DNA from 2 places in the Cupriavidus sp. FW305-F7 genome. Region 2 is predicted to be linked to the other one. Evidence: predicted binding sites of a transcription regulator. Region 2 holds the regulator's gene; the other holds the start of a gene.
The links. Region 2 encodes FliA, which starts transcription of late flagellar genes. Its sites were predicted from a motif close to CTAAAGTTTNNNNNNNNNNNGCCGNTA; they were not measured.

Region 1 (6,421 bases), on a different contig from region 2:
GCTTTACCGACCCCGCCGCCGGCCGCCCTGCGCAGCCAGGACGCGGGCCGCTGAACCATCTCTCCACCAGGCTGCGTGAGCGCGCTGGCGCGCACGTGCGCGCGCTGACCCGCAGCAATTCCGGCCTGACCCTCGACTACGACAACCCACCGGGCGATCCCGGCCTGTTCGGGCCCGACGCGGTCTGCTGGCGCGTGCACGCCGACTTTCCGGCAATGCTCGCGGGCGGCGTCAGCGCGCTGCTGCTGCAGACGCTGCATCCGCTGGCGCTGGCCGGGGTCTGGGACCACTCCAGCTTTCGCACCGACATGCAGGGGCGCCTGGGGCGCACCGCGCAGTTCATCGCCGGCACCACCTACGGCAGCCGTGCCGATGCCATGGCGCTGATCGGGCGCGTACGGCGCATCCATGCCGGCGTGATTGGCGTGGCTCCGGACGGGCGGCACTATGCAGCCTCCGATCCGGCGTTGCTGACGTGGGTGCACGTGGCCGAGGTCTCGAGCTTCCTGGCTGGCTACCTGCGCTATGTCGGGCCACTGAGCAGCGCCGAGCAGGATCGCTACTACGACGAGGTCGCGCGCATCGCCGAGATGCTGGGCGCGGCCGACGTGCCGCGCTCGCGCGCCGAAGTCACGGCCTACCTTGAGGCCATGCGGCCTGCGCTGCTGGCCAGCGAACGCACCAGCGAAGTGGTGCGGTTGGTGCGGAAGATGCCGGTGGCCAACCCGCTGCTGCAGCCGGCGGTGCGCATCATGGCCCACGGCGGCATCGCCCTCCTGCCGCCGTGGGCACGGCACCAGCTCGATCTGGACGGCCCTTCGATACGGCGCCCGGCCGCACTCGCGGGCATGCATGTGCTGGCACCGGCGCTTCGCTGGGTGCTGGGCGCCGGCCTGGCAGCGCGTGCACGGCGGCGCGTGGCCCGCGGCACCGCCACCACGGCCGGCTGAGGGCCGCGCCGGCTATCGGCGTTCAGCGGACACTTCTTGAAGGGAAATGAGAATTGGCGGCAAAAACCCTCGCATTTCGGAGGATTGCGCGCCGCGAAAGTGGCGTTAAATCTGCCTCGGCATTCCGAACGGCCGGTCGGATTTACCAGCCGCACCAGCCACAGCGCCACAGAGCGCGATTCAAACGACGCAGGCAAAAAAAGAAGCCTACGCGCGGGGTGCTCGTAGGCTTTCCAGGACTGCTCGAGCCGAAAGGCTCTTGCCAAGAATATAAACGCGCTTACATGAGGTGTAAATCCCGTTTCTATCAGGGGATTCCCTCATGCGATATGAGATCGTTTGCGCACTTTTGATAATTTGGGCCCTGACGCTACATCAGGGCATTTTTCGCATGGGCTGGCAATTTCCTCACGGGCCCCGTCCACACCGGGCCTGCCGGCCTGCATCCCTCGCCGCAGCATGCGGCAGCGCACAATCTGTTACAATATCCAAGCTTCGAGAGCAACACATTTTATAGAGCAAAGACTCTAGATCCGAATTGGCGCGCGGTTCGTCAACGCTTGTAGAACTTTGTTACTCTCAGCCCCGAAGTATTCCCCTTCTCTTCTGGCAGCACCAACCGGCGACGCCGCAGCTACCGAGAGCGGATGTTTCCCCTGCCGCCCTGGCCGCGCCGCACCCCAAGCCGCCGGCCAACGGACCATTATCAGCCGCCAGAACCCTAGTGGGCTCTTCCGGAGTCGTTGTGAAGAAGAAGGAAACCCGGCCCAGGTCACCGAGCCGAAAGCAACTGCAGCACCAGCAATTTGCAGCGTACAGCACCAGCCAGGCGCCTGTGATCGTCCACCTGTCCAACGGCGCGCGACTGCAGGGCCTCGTGCTGGCGTCCGACGACTACGTGGTGCTGCTTGGCCGGCAGCCGGACGACATCCGGCCCACGGTGGTCTACAAGCGGGCCATCTGCCTGGTCACGCTGGCCAATGCGCCGGACGCGCCGGTGGTGGCACCGGATCCGGCCCCGGCGCCGGACTTCCTGCCGATCTACATCCCCCGCACCCGCAAGCGCCGCTAGGCCAACGCCCGCCCCACACGCCTTCCCGCTCCGGCGCCCCCTGCCGCGCCGGGCCTCCGCCCGCCCTGCCGGCACCCCGCGAAACTATCGCGGAGATCACTCTAAACCTTTCCCTTGCCCGGTCGATAACCCAAGCAACGGAGGCACTCTACGCCCTGCAAAGCAGGCCGCCAACGTTACGGCACTAGCCGGAATGCCCAAAACTTTGCATATAGGAGTCGTACCATGGCGCAAGTCATTAACACCAATTCGTTGTCTCTGATGACTCAGAACAACATGAACACGTCGCAATCGTCGCTGAACACGGCGATCCAGCGCCTGTCGTCGGGCCTGCGCATCAACAGCGCCAAGGACGACGCCGCCGGCCAGGCCATCGCCAACCGCTTTACCTCGAACATCCGCGGCCTGACGCAAGCCCAGCGCAACGCCAACGACGGCATCTCGCTGGCACAAACGACGGAAGGCGCGCTGACCGAAGTCAACAACAACCTGCAACGTATTCGTGAACTGTCGGTCCAGGCGGCCACGGGTTCGAACTCGTCGTCTGACCTGAAGTCGATTCAGGATGAAATCAACCAGCGCCTGTCTGAAATCGACCGTACGTCGCAACAGACCGACTTCAACGGCGTCAAGGTTCTGGCCGGCAGCAACAAGCTGTCCGTCCAGGTTGGCGCCAACGACGGCGAAACCATCTCCATCGATCTGAAGCAGATCGACAGGACCACGCTGGGCCTGAGCGGCTTCTCGGTGGCCAAGAACTCGCTGGACGTTGGCCCGAAGATCACCACGATCAACGCTGCCGCTGGTACCGGTTCGTTCAACGTGAGCTTCGCTGCAGGCGACGTCACCAAGATCAACGCCGCAACCGGCAAGACCTTCGCCGCAGCGGACCTCGAACTGCACGAAGTCAAGACGGCTGCCGGTGCGAACTCGGGCCAGTTCGTCGTGAAGGCTGGTGACGACTACTTTGCCGCTTCGGTCGACCGTACCACCGGGGCCGTGAAGCTCAACGAAGCCGATGTTGCGTTCGACGACACCGCCAATGGCATCAGCGCCGCCGTCACGCTGCAAGACCAACTGGTGCGCGTTGCCAACGATGCTACAGGCGCTGCCACGGGCTACGTCACCGTGCAGGGCAAGAACTACGTCGCTGCCAATACGCTGGTCGACGGCGGTGCAGCCCCCACGCTCAACGTGGCCGTTGGCACGATCTCCCTGAGCGGCGCCACCCCCACGGCCGAATTCACGGGCGTTCCCACCGGCAACGCGCTGAAGAAGATCGACGCCGCGCTGAAGCAAGTCGACGACCTGCGCAGCTCGCTGGGTGCAGTCCAGAACCGTTTTGACTCCGTCATCTCGAACCTGGGCACCACCGTGACCAACCTGTCCTCGTCGCGCTCGCGCATCCAGGACGCTGACTACGCAACGGAAGTGTCGAACATGACCCGCGCGAACATCCTGCAACAGGCTGGTACGTCGGTCCTGGCGCAAGCCAACCAGACCACCCAAGGCGTGCTGTCGCTGCTGCGTTAATCGCGTCGGCGAAACGCGCAAGAAGGCTGGGCCGCAAGGCCCGGCCTTTTTGCCCGAGGAGCATTTCGCAGGCAGCCCGACTGCCTGCAAAGCGTTTCTCCTGGAACTGAACCCTCCCAACCCGGACGGAGTATTCGATGGCGCCTCCCCCGACAGTGAACCCCTTTACCGTGCGGATGCCAGCCGAAGGCTTAGCCGTTGCCATGCCGTCTGGCGGCGCCACCACCATGGCCAGCCAGGCTACGCAGCGACAGGATCGTGCCGTAACCAGCGACCACACAGAAGCCGCCCAGGGATTGGAAACCAGCGCCGCCATCGGCGAGCTGGTCGACGCGCTCAAGACCACCACCATCGGCCTGCGCTTCGAGATCGACGACGCCACGCACCGCGTCATCACCAAGGTGATCGACAAGGAAACCGGCGACCTGATCCGGCAGATGCCCACCGAAGAGGTGCTGCGCATTGCCCGCGCCATCGACAAGCTGCAGGGGTTGTTCATCAACCACGCGGCCTGAGCCCTGAATATCAGTTGAAGACGAGACAATAATATGGCAACGATCTCCTCCATCGGCATCGGTTCCAACCTGCAACTGAGCGATCTGCTGGACCAGCTGCAGAAGGCCGAGCAGGCACCGCTTGACGCCATCAATGCGCAGGCCAAGAGCTACCAGACCAAGTTGTCGGCCTACAGTCAGGTGCAAAGCGTGCTGGATGCCTACCAGGGCGCGGCGAAGAAGCTGTCCGATGCTGCCACCTTCGGCGCCGTAAAGGCCAGCGTCGGCAACACGGACGTGATGACCGTCACCACCGCTGCCAACGCCGTGCCTGGCAGCTACAGCATTACTGTCAACACGCTGGCCACCGCGCAGTCGCTGGTGAGCAGCAACGTTGCCGACCAGAAGGCCGCGATCGGCGGCGGCGAGCTCGTGTTCGACTTCGGCGAAGCGCTGGCCACCGGTGGCGCCGCCACTACCACCAAGAAGGTCACCATCCCCGCGGATTCTTCCCTCGAAGGGATGCGCGATGCCATCAACAAGGCCGGCATCGGGGTGACCGCCAGCATCGTCAATGACGGCAGCGCCAGCCCATACCGCCTGGTATTGACGTCGGACAAGACCGGAACGCAAGCCACCATGCGCGTGTCGTCGACCGATGCTGCACTGAACAGCGTGGTTGCGTTCGACCCGGCCGCGGCGCCCGCCGCCAACAAGATGGAACAGAAGGTGCCGCCTGCCAATGCGACGCTGAAGATCAACGGCATCGACGTGGTCAGCCAGAGCAATTCAGTGGTGGACGCAGCGCAGGGCGTGACCATGAACCTTGTCAAGCCAGGCACGACATCGCTGGTGGTGACCCGTGACAACGTCGCAATCAAGGCCGCCGTCCAGGCTTTTGTCACCGCCTACAACAACATTCAGAGTTCCGCCAAGTCGCTGACGGCATTCGATACCAAGGCCGGTACGTCCGCGGCATTGACTGGCGACGGCACGCTGCGCACGATCCAGTCCGGCCTGCGGTCGATGCTGGGCGGCGCCATGGATGACGGCAACGGCGGCACGATCACGCTGATCGACGTCGGCATCAGTTTCGACAAAGACGGCACGATGAAGCTGGACGACACCAAGCTGACCAAGGCGATAAACGACAACCTGGGCCGCGTCACGTCCCTGTTTTCCAGCACCACCGGCGACGGCGGAATCGGCAAGCGCGCCAGCACCTATATCGAGGGCCTGAGCAAGACCGATGGCGCGCTGAAGGTGGCTCAGGATGGCATCACCAAGACGCTGAAGGACCTGGAAGACGACTATGACCGCGTCCAGGACCGCGTTACTGCCACGGTTGCTCGATACAAGGCCCAGTTCACGCAACTGGACCTGGTGGTCGCGCAGATGAACCGCACAAGCAGCTACCTGACGCAGCAGTTCAATGCGCTGAACAACAGCGCCAAAAAGTAACCGTCCCGCCGCATCCCACAGCCTGAAGGAACCCAACCATGTTCGCCCGCGCATCCGCCAATGCCTACGCCCAGGTCGGCGTCCAGACCGGTGCCATGAGCGCCAGTCCGCACAAGCTGATCACCCTGCTGTACGACGGCGCGCGCGCGGCGATTGCGCGGGCGAAGTTCCACCTGGAAGGCGGCAGTATTGCCGAACGCGGCAACGCCATCTCCAAGGCCATCGACATCATCGACAACGGCCTGCGCGCCGTGCTCGACCATGAGGCTGGCGGCGAGATCTCCGCCAACCTCGAATCCCTGTACGAGTACATGGTGCGCCGGCTGATGCTGGCCAACCTGCGCAGCGACGCAGCCCTGCTGGCCGAGGTCGACACGCTGCTCGAAAGCCTGGCTTCGGCCTGGGCGCAGATCGACGACACGGCCGCGGCCGCGGATCAGCAACCCGCCTTGCAGGACAACTGACATGGCTTCCCTTCCCAAGTTTTCCCCGATCGTGGACTGCTACGAGGAAATCCTCGCGCTGTCCGCACGCATGCACGAGGCCGCCCAGGCAGCTGACTGGGACACCGTAGCCAAGCTGCAGCAGGGCTACCTGGCCCAGGTGGATCGCCTGCGCCAGATGGACCACGAGGCACCGTTTTCCGATGCGGAACGCATGCGCCGCTACCAGTTGCTGGACCGCATCCTCACGTACGACGCCCGCATCCGTGACCTGGCCATGCCGCAGCTGAAGAAGCTCGGCGACATGCTGACCAGCTCGCGCCGCCAGTTCGAACTATCCGCCGCCTATGGCGCCACGGCCTGACGCAGCCTGACCGCTGCACTGCTCCCTGCGGCGGGCCGGAAAGCCCGCCGTCTGCATTCAAGCGACCCGTATGACCGGCATCCATCTGCCTCCAGGCCTGGCAC
Region 2 (6,421 bases):
TATGTCGCGCCGCGCCGCCACGCAGGAGCAGGTCAAGCGGCGCGAGGAGCGCACCCCGGCGGTGGCGCAGGAATCCACTGAAGCCAGCTGGGACGACGTCACGCTAGTCGACCCGCTCGGCATGGAAGTGGGCTACCGCCTGATCACGCTGGTGGACCGCGCGCAGGACGGTGAGCTGCTGGGCCGCATCAAGAGCATCCGCAAAAAGGTGGCGCAGGAGATCGGTTTCCTGGTGCCGGTGGTGCATATCCGCGACAACCTGGAACTCAAGCCCAACGCCTACCGCATCACGCTCAAGGGCGTGGAGATCGGCCGCGGCGAAGCCATGCCGGGGCAGTGGATGGCGATCAACCCCGGGCAGGTCAGCGGCACGCTGCCGGGCGCGGCCACGCGCGACCCCGCCTTCGGCCTGCCGGCCGTCTGGATCGACGCGGGCATCAAGGAGCAGGCGCAGTCCTACGGCTATACCGTGGTCGATGCCAGCACGGTGGTGGCCACGCACCTGAACCACCTGATCCACATGCACGCCGCCGAGCTGCTGGGCCGCCAGGAAGTGCAGGCGCTGCTGGACCGCATCGCCAAGGACTCGCCCAAGCTGACCGAAGACCTGGTGCCGAAGGCCATTTCGCTGACCGCGCTGCAGAAGATCCTGCAGAACCTGCTGGACGAAGGCGTGCCCATCCGTGACATGCGCACCATCCTGGATGTGGTGGCCGAGCATGCGCCCAAGATCAGCGACCCGAACGAGCTGACCGCGATGGTGCGCGTGGCGCTGGGCCGCGCCATCACGCAGCAGCTGTTCCCGAACAACGCCGACCTGCAGGTGATCGGCCTGGATGCCGGCCTGGAGCGCGTGCTGTCGCAGGCTCTGACCAATGGTGGCGGGATCGAGCCGGGCCTGGCCGATGCGTTGCTGCAGCAGACCCAGGGCGCGGTCACGCGCCAGGAACAGATGGGCATGGACCCGGTGCTGCTGGTGCCGTCGCAGCTGCGCCCGCTGATGGCGCGCTTCCTGCGGCGCACCATGCCGCAGCTGAGGGTGCTGTCGCATGCCGAGGTGCCGGACAACCGCAATATCCGCATCACCGCCATGATCGGCGCGTGAGGAGTCATAGATGAGCGTAGCCAAGTTTGTCGCGGCCAACGGCCGCGAAGCCATGCGCCAGGTGCGCGAAGCCATGGGTCCGGACGCCGTGGTGCTGTCCAACCGCACCATCGAGGGCGGCGTGGAGATTGTCGCCATGCGCGATACGGATCTGGGCAGCGTGCAGGCCACGGCGCAGGTCTACGTGCCACCCGCGCCGGTGGTTGAGCCCGCCGCCATCAGCGACCTGCGCGGTGAGCTGCAATCGATGCGCGCGATGCTGGAGCGCCAGCTGGCCGGGATCAACCCTGCCCCAAGCGCGGTTGCAAGCGCGGCAGCGCACGGCGTGGCCGCCAGCGACCCGCTGCGCGAATCCCTGTTTGAATGGATGGTCGGCGCCGGCTTCTCCGGGCAACTGGCGCGCACGCTGCTGGCGCGGCTGCCACTGGGCTACGACCGCCCCGCGGCCATGGGCTGGATCCGCACCGAACTGGCCAGCAAGCTGCCGGTGCTGGGCGACGAGGACAGCCTGTTCGCGCAAGGCGGCGTGCTGGCGCTGGTGGGCCCCACCGGCGTGGGCAAGACCACCACCACGGCCAAGCTGGCGGCGCGCTTCGTGCTGCGCCACGGTGCCGACAAGCTGGCGCTGCTGACCACCGACAGCTTCCGTATCGGCGCGCACGAACAGCTGCGCATCTACGGCGACATCCTCGGCGTGCCGGTGCATGCGGTGAAGGATGCCGCCGACCTGCGCTTCGCGTTGGCGGCGATGAAGGACAAGCACCTGGTGATCATCGACACCGTCGGCATGAGCCAGCGCGACCGCAGCCTGTCGGAACAGATCGCCATGCTGGCCGGCGTGCCCGCGCCGGTGCAGCGCGTGCTGCTGCTCAACGGCGCCAGCCACGGCGATACCCTCAATGAAGTGGTGCATGCCTACCGCCATGACGCCGCGCCCGATGGCGGCGGCATCGACGGCTGCATCATCAGCAAGCTGGACGAAGCCACCCACCTGGGCTCGGTGCTGGACGTGGTGATCCGCCATCGCCTGCCGGTGTTCTACGCCTCCACCGGCCAGCGCGTGCCCGAGCACCTTGAGCTGGCCAACAGCACCGCGCTGGTGGAGCGCGCCTTCCTGACGCCGCGCCGCGGTTCGGTATTTGCCGATGCGGACGCCGCACGCCGGCGCAGCGCCGGCACCGATGACGAGGTGCCCGCGCGTGGCGGCGCCGACGAGGTGCTGCGCTCGCTGAGCGACAGCGCGGACGCGCTGAGCCAGTGCGTGGCAGAACTCAATGGCGCGGGCCTGGGCCTCGACCTGGCCCGCTCGCTGTGGCAACAGCGCGGCGCCGACGCCCCGGCCCTGCGCGCCATGTCGCAGCAGGTGCGCGAAGCGGTCTGCCGCGACGTGACCCGCCAGTGCGAGCAATACGTGCTGGCCAGCGCCGCCACGCTGCAAGTGGCCGTGCCCGGCCGCCGCACGCCGCAGCCGATGCAGCACACGCTGTGGTTCGCCGACCGCGACGGCATGCCGCTGGCCGCCACCGTGACCTCGACCGGCCGTGCCGGCCAACCGCTGGGCGAAGCCGAGTCCGATGCCGCCAGCCTGCGCGCCGCCATGAGCGCCGCGCGCAAGGTGGTCAACCTGATTGATGCCATACCGTCCGCCGCCATGCTGGCACGCTGGCAGCAGGCCGGCGAGCGCTGGGTGGCCAGCGCTCGCAAGACCGCGCGCGTAGTCAGCGCCGGCGCCGCCTGGAAGCTCGATGCGCTGGCCGACACGCTGACCTTCCACGCCGTCGGCGAGGACACCGTGCGCGAGCGTGAAGCCGTGCGCTGGCTGGCCAGCGCCGAAGTGCGCGTACCGGACAGCCCGGTGCGCGGCAAGGGCACCCCCGAAGGCGGCATCGATGCCTGCCTGGTGGTGGCCCGCCTGGCCGACCGCGCCACCGGCGAACTGCTGGATACCCGTTACCTGCTGTGCGACCCGGCGCTGGCGCAGGAGGCCGCGCAGGTGGCGCGCTGGGCCTTGTGGACCGACGCAGCCGATGCGCGCCTGCGCACGCTGCGCCACGCCATCGACCACTTCGCCCAGGACGCCGAAAGCGGCCACGCCGCCGGCGCCGCGCTGGCCGCGCTGCAACTGGGCCTCTCGGTGCTGCGCCTGGAACACGCGCCGACCGCGGCCGCGCCCGCCTTCCTCGCGCGCCTGGCTGGCCGCACGGCGCGCCAGGGCGCGCCGGTGCCGGGCACGGTGCTCAATGAAGGCATGGGCCGCATGCTGGCATTGCTCGACGTGCTGGAAAACTATCCGGGCCGCGGCACCGCCGTGTCCGCTGAAGCCATGGAGGTCCTGCAGTGAGCGCCCTCGCCATGGACCAGGCCGAGAGCCTGCGCCGGATGCTGGCGCCGCGCACGACGCGCCGTATCGCCGTGGTCGCCAGCGAAGGCGGTGCCGGCGCGACCACCGTGGCCCTGGGCTTATCGCACGCGCTGGCCATGCAGGGCGAACGCGTGCTGCTGGTCGACGAAGACGCTGCCGCGGCGCGCGCCACGCGGCTGTCCGGCGCCAGGCCCGCCGGCACCCTGGCCGATGTCAGCGCAGGCCGCCTGCCGCTGGAAGCTGCTGCAGGCACCGGTCCCGGTGGCGTGCTGTCGGTACTGCCGGCTGGCCGGCCTGTGCCGGGCAGCGCCTTGTCGGCTGCTGCCGCGAGTGGCTTTCGCAGCGTGCTGGTGGATGCCGGCGTCGATGCCGACGGCGCGCTGTCGCCGCTCGCGGGCGGCGCGCACAATGTGCTGATCGTAATGCGGCCTGAGCTCGCGTCGATCACCGCCGCCTACGCCTGCATCAAGCGCCTGCATCACCTGTATGCCTGGCGCCAGTTCCACCTGATCGTCAACATGGCGGCGAGCGAGGCCACGGTGCAGGCAATCCTGCGCAATCTAGCGCGCACGGCCAGCCAGTACCTGGGCGTCGAGGCGTTGTGCGCGGGCTGGTTGCCATCCGACCCGCTAGTGGCGCGCGGCGTGCAACTGGGGCGCTGCGTGGTCGAGGCGTTTCCGGCGGCGCCGGCCACCACCGCGCTGCGCCGCACCGCCGGCGGCATCGGCGCCTGGCCGCTGCGCGCGGACGCGTCCGCCCCCGTGCCCGCAGCCGCAATGGCGTGAGCCTGCCAGTCATGCCATCTCACCGAACCAGACCCTGAGCCAGCCCCCGCCCACGTTGTGGCGGTCCAGCAATCCAGCATTCACGAGAATTGCACCATGTACACGATCCAGGGAAAGCTCGAACAGGCCGATGTGGTCAAGGCGCATGCACAGCTGGTGCGCCGCATCGCTCTGCAACTGGCCGCCAGGCTGCCTGCCAGCGTGCAGATCGACGACCTGATCCAGGCCGGCATGATCGGCCTGCTGGATGCCGCCAAGCGCTATGAAGACACCCACGGCGCGCGCTTTGAGACCTATGCCAGCCAGCGCATCCGCGGCGCCATGCTTGACGAGGTGCGCGCCAACGACTGGCAGTCGCGCAGCCTGCGCCAGTTCACCCGGCGCATCGAGCGCACGCAGCGAGGGCTGGAGCAGAAGCTCGGGCGCGCGCCGGTCGACTCCGAAGTGGCCGAGGCCATGGAGATGGCGCTGGACGAATACCAGTTGCTGCTCAATGAGGTCTATGGTTGCCAGCTACTGCACTACGAGGATTTCGAGCGCTCCGGCGAAGAAGACTTCCTGGACCGGCACCTTGGCGGCAGCGATGACGGCAACCCGCTGACCGTGCTGATGGAAAGCGGCATGCGCGAGGCGCTGATCCGCGCCATCGACCGGCTGCCCGAGCGCGAGAAGCTGGTGCTGTCGCTGTGCTACGACCAGGAGCTGAACCTGCGCGAGATCGGCGCGGTGCTCGATGTGACCGAGTCGCGCGTGTGCCAGATCCGCGGCCAGGCGATCACGCGGCTGCGCAACCAGTTGCGCGGCTTGCTGTGATGCAGAGGATGGGCCGCGCCGCGCGCGGCGCTTGCTGCCTGCTGGCTGCCGTATCGGCCTGCGCCTGGGCCGCCATCGAGGGCGGCACCCGCCACGCCTGGACCGGATCGGTCAACGGGCCGGCACTCTACGGCCGCGGACAGCGTGCTGTGTCGCCGCCGATCCTGCCCATCGGCGTCTTGCCGCAGTCAGAAGGGGTCATCACGTCGGTGCGCTGGCGCTACAGCTTCGCCAAAACCCCACCCCTGGAACTGCAAGCCTATCTCTGCAATGCCCAGCGCTGCGTGCTGCTGCCGCAGGCGGAAGGCAAGACCGATGCGTTCTTCGGGGATGATGCCACCAAGGGCTTTGTATTCGCGTTCCGGGTGCCGGGGCAGGGTAGCCTGGTGCCGGTGCTGCAGGGGCGCAGCAATGAGTTGGTGGTGGGGTTTCGGTAGGAAAGAACGGAACATCAGGCGAGAGCTTCAACCCGCTGCCAGACTCACCCCACCCGCTCCAGCCGCAGCCTTCCCATCCTTCCCATACAACCCCGCATCCCCGCCACTATGCTGGCGCAGCGCCTGGATGGCTTCGCGGGTGAAGTCGAGGTGGGCGTTGACGACGGCGCCGTTCAGGGCGTTGCCGTCGCGCGCGGTGCGGGCGGCGAAGATCAGCTGGCGCCAGGCGTCGGCCACGGCCGGGTCGACCTGGCGGCCGAGCAGCTGGCCTTCGGGGCCGGCGCGCAGGCCCAGCGTGCCCATCTGGGCTTCGCGGGCCTTGAGCTGGCGGGACAGGGCCTGGCCCAGTTCAACCTTGCGCGTCAGCAGTCCGCTCAGGGACTGGAAGTCGCCCCGCTTGAGGGCGTCGCGCTCTTCGGCGAGGAGTTGGCCGAAGGCCTGGATGCCTTCGGTTTCGCGCTGCAGGGACTGGATCAGGCTCTGGTTCATTTGGGCTAGCGGGGTTCGGCCTGGCCAAGCTCGCGCAGGGTCGCGAGCAGGCCGTCGGCAATCTTGCCCGGGTCGATCCTGATCCGGCCCTCGGCGATGGCCTGGCGGATCTCTTCGACCTTGGCGGTGTCGATATCGTCGTCCGTGGGCTGCATCAGGCGGGCGCTGATGTCGCGTACCTGGGCGGCCAGCGGGCTGACGCTCAGGCCGGCGGACGGCGCCGCGGCGCTGGCCGGCGCGGCCTGGGGCCGGGCGGCGGCGTCGCCCGCGGGGGCGTCGGCGGGCCGGGACGAGGCGGTGTGGTTGATCTTCACGGGGCGTTCCTTGCTGGTTTCCTATGGCATTACGGTCGCGCCGGCGAATTCTTTAGGGCGCTCGCCCCGATTTCGCCGCGCAGCGGTTTCGGCGGCATTTTCGCATGCCGCTTGCC

Region 1: AC3WL8_RS03645 (FliC/FljB family flagellin) is a predicted target of FliA. The motif match lies at 2,124-2,150, and genes of this name have one in related genera.

Annotation. Positions count from the first base shown of each region.
Region 1 is NZ_JBYSYC010000003.1:58,369-64,789, reverse strand. Features, by position in the region: gene AC3WL8_RS03655 (oxygenase MpaB family protein) at 1-950, shown strand, start outside; gene AC3WL8_RS03650 (RNA chaperone Hfq) at 1,696-2,022, shown strand; gene AC3WL8_RS03645 (FliC/FljB family flagellin) at 2,248-3,555, shown strand; gene AC3WL8_RS03640 (flagellar protein FlaG) at 3,693-4,070, shown strand; gene fliD (flagellar filament capping protein FliD) at 4,104-5,510, shown strand; gene fliS (flagellar export chaperone FliS) at 5,549-5,974, shown strand; gene AC3WL8_RS03625 (flagellar protein FliT) at 5,976-6,317, shown strand; gene fliK (flagellar hook-length control protein FliK) at 6,388-6,421, shown strand, end outside.
Region 2 is NZ_JBYSYC010000001.1:271,660-278,080, reverse strand. Features, by position in the region: gene flhA (flagellar biosynthesis protein FlhA) at 1-1,105, shown strand, start outside; gene flhF (flagellar biosynthesis GTPase FlhF) at 1,116-3,446, shown strand; gene AC3WL8_RS01250 (MinD/ParA family ATP-binding protein) at 3,458-4,252, shown strand; gene AC3WL8_RS01245 (RNA polymerase sigma factor FliA) at 4,349-5,065, shown strand; gene AC3WL8_RS01240 (flagellar protein FlhE) at 5,065-5,502, shown strand; gene AC3WL8_RS01235 (flagellar protein FlgN) at 5,530-5,991, opposite strand; gene flgM (flagellar biosynthesis anti-sigma factor FlgM) at 5,997-6,305, opposite strand.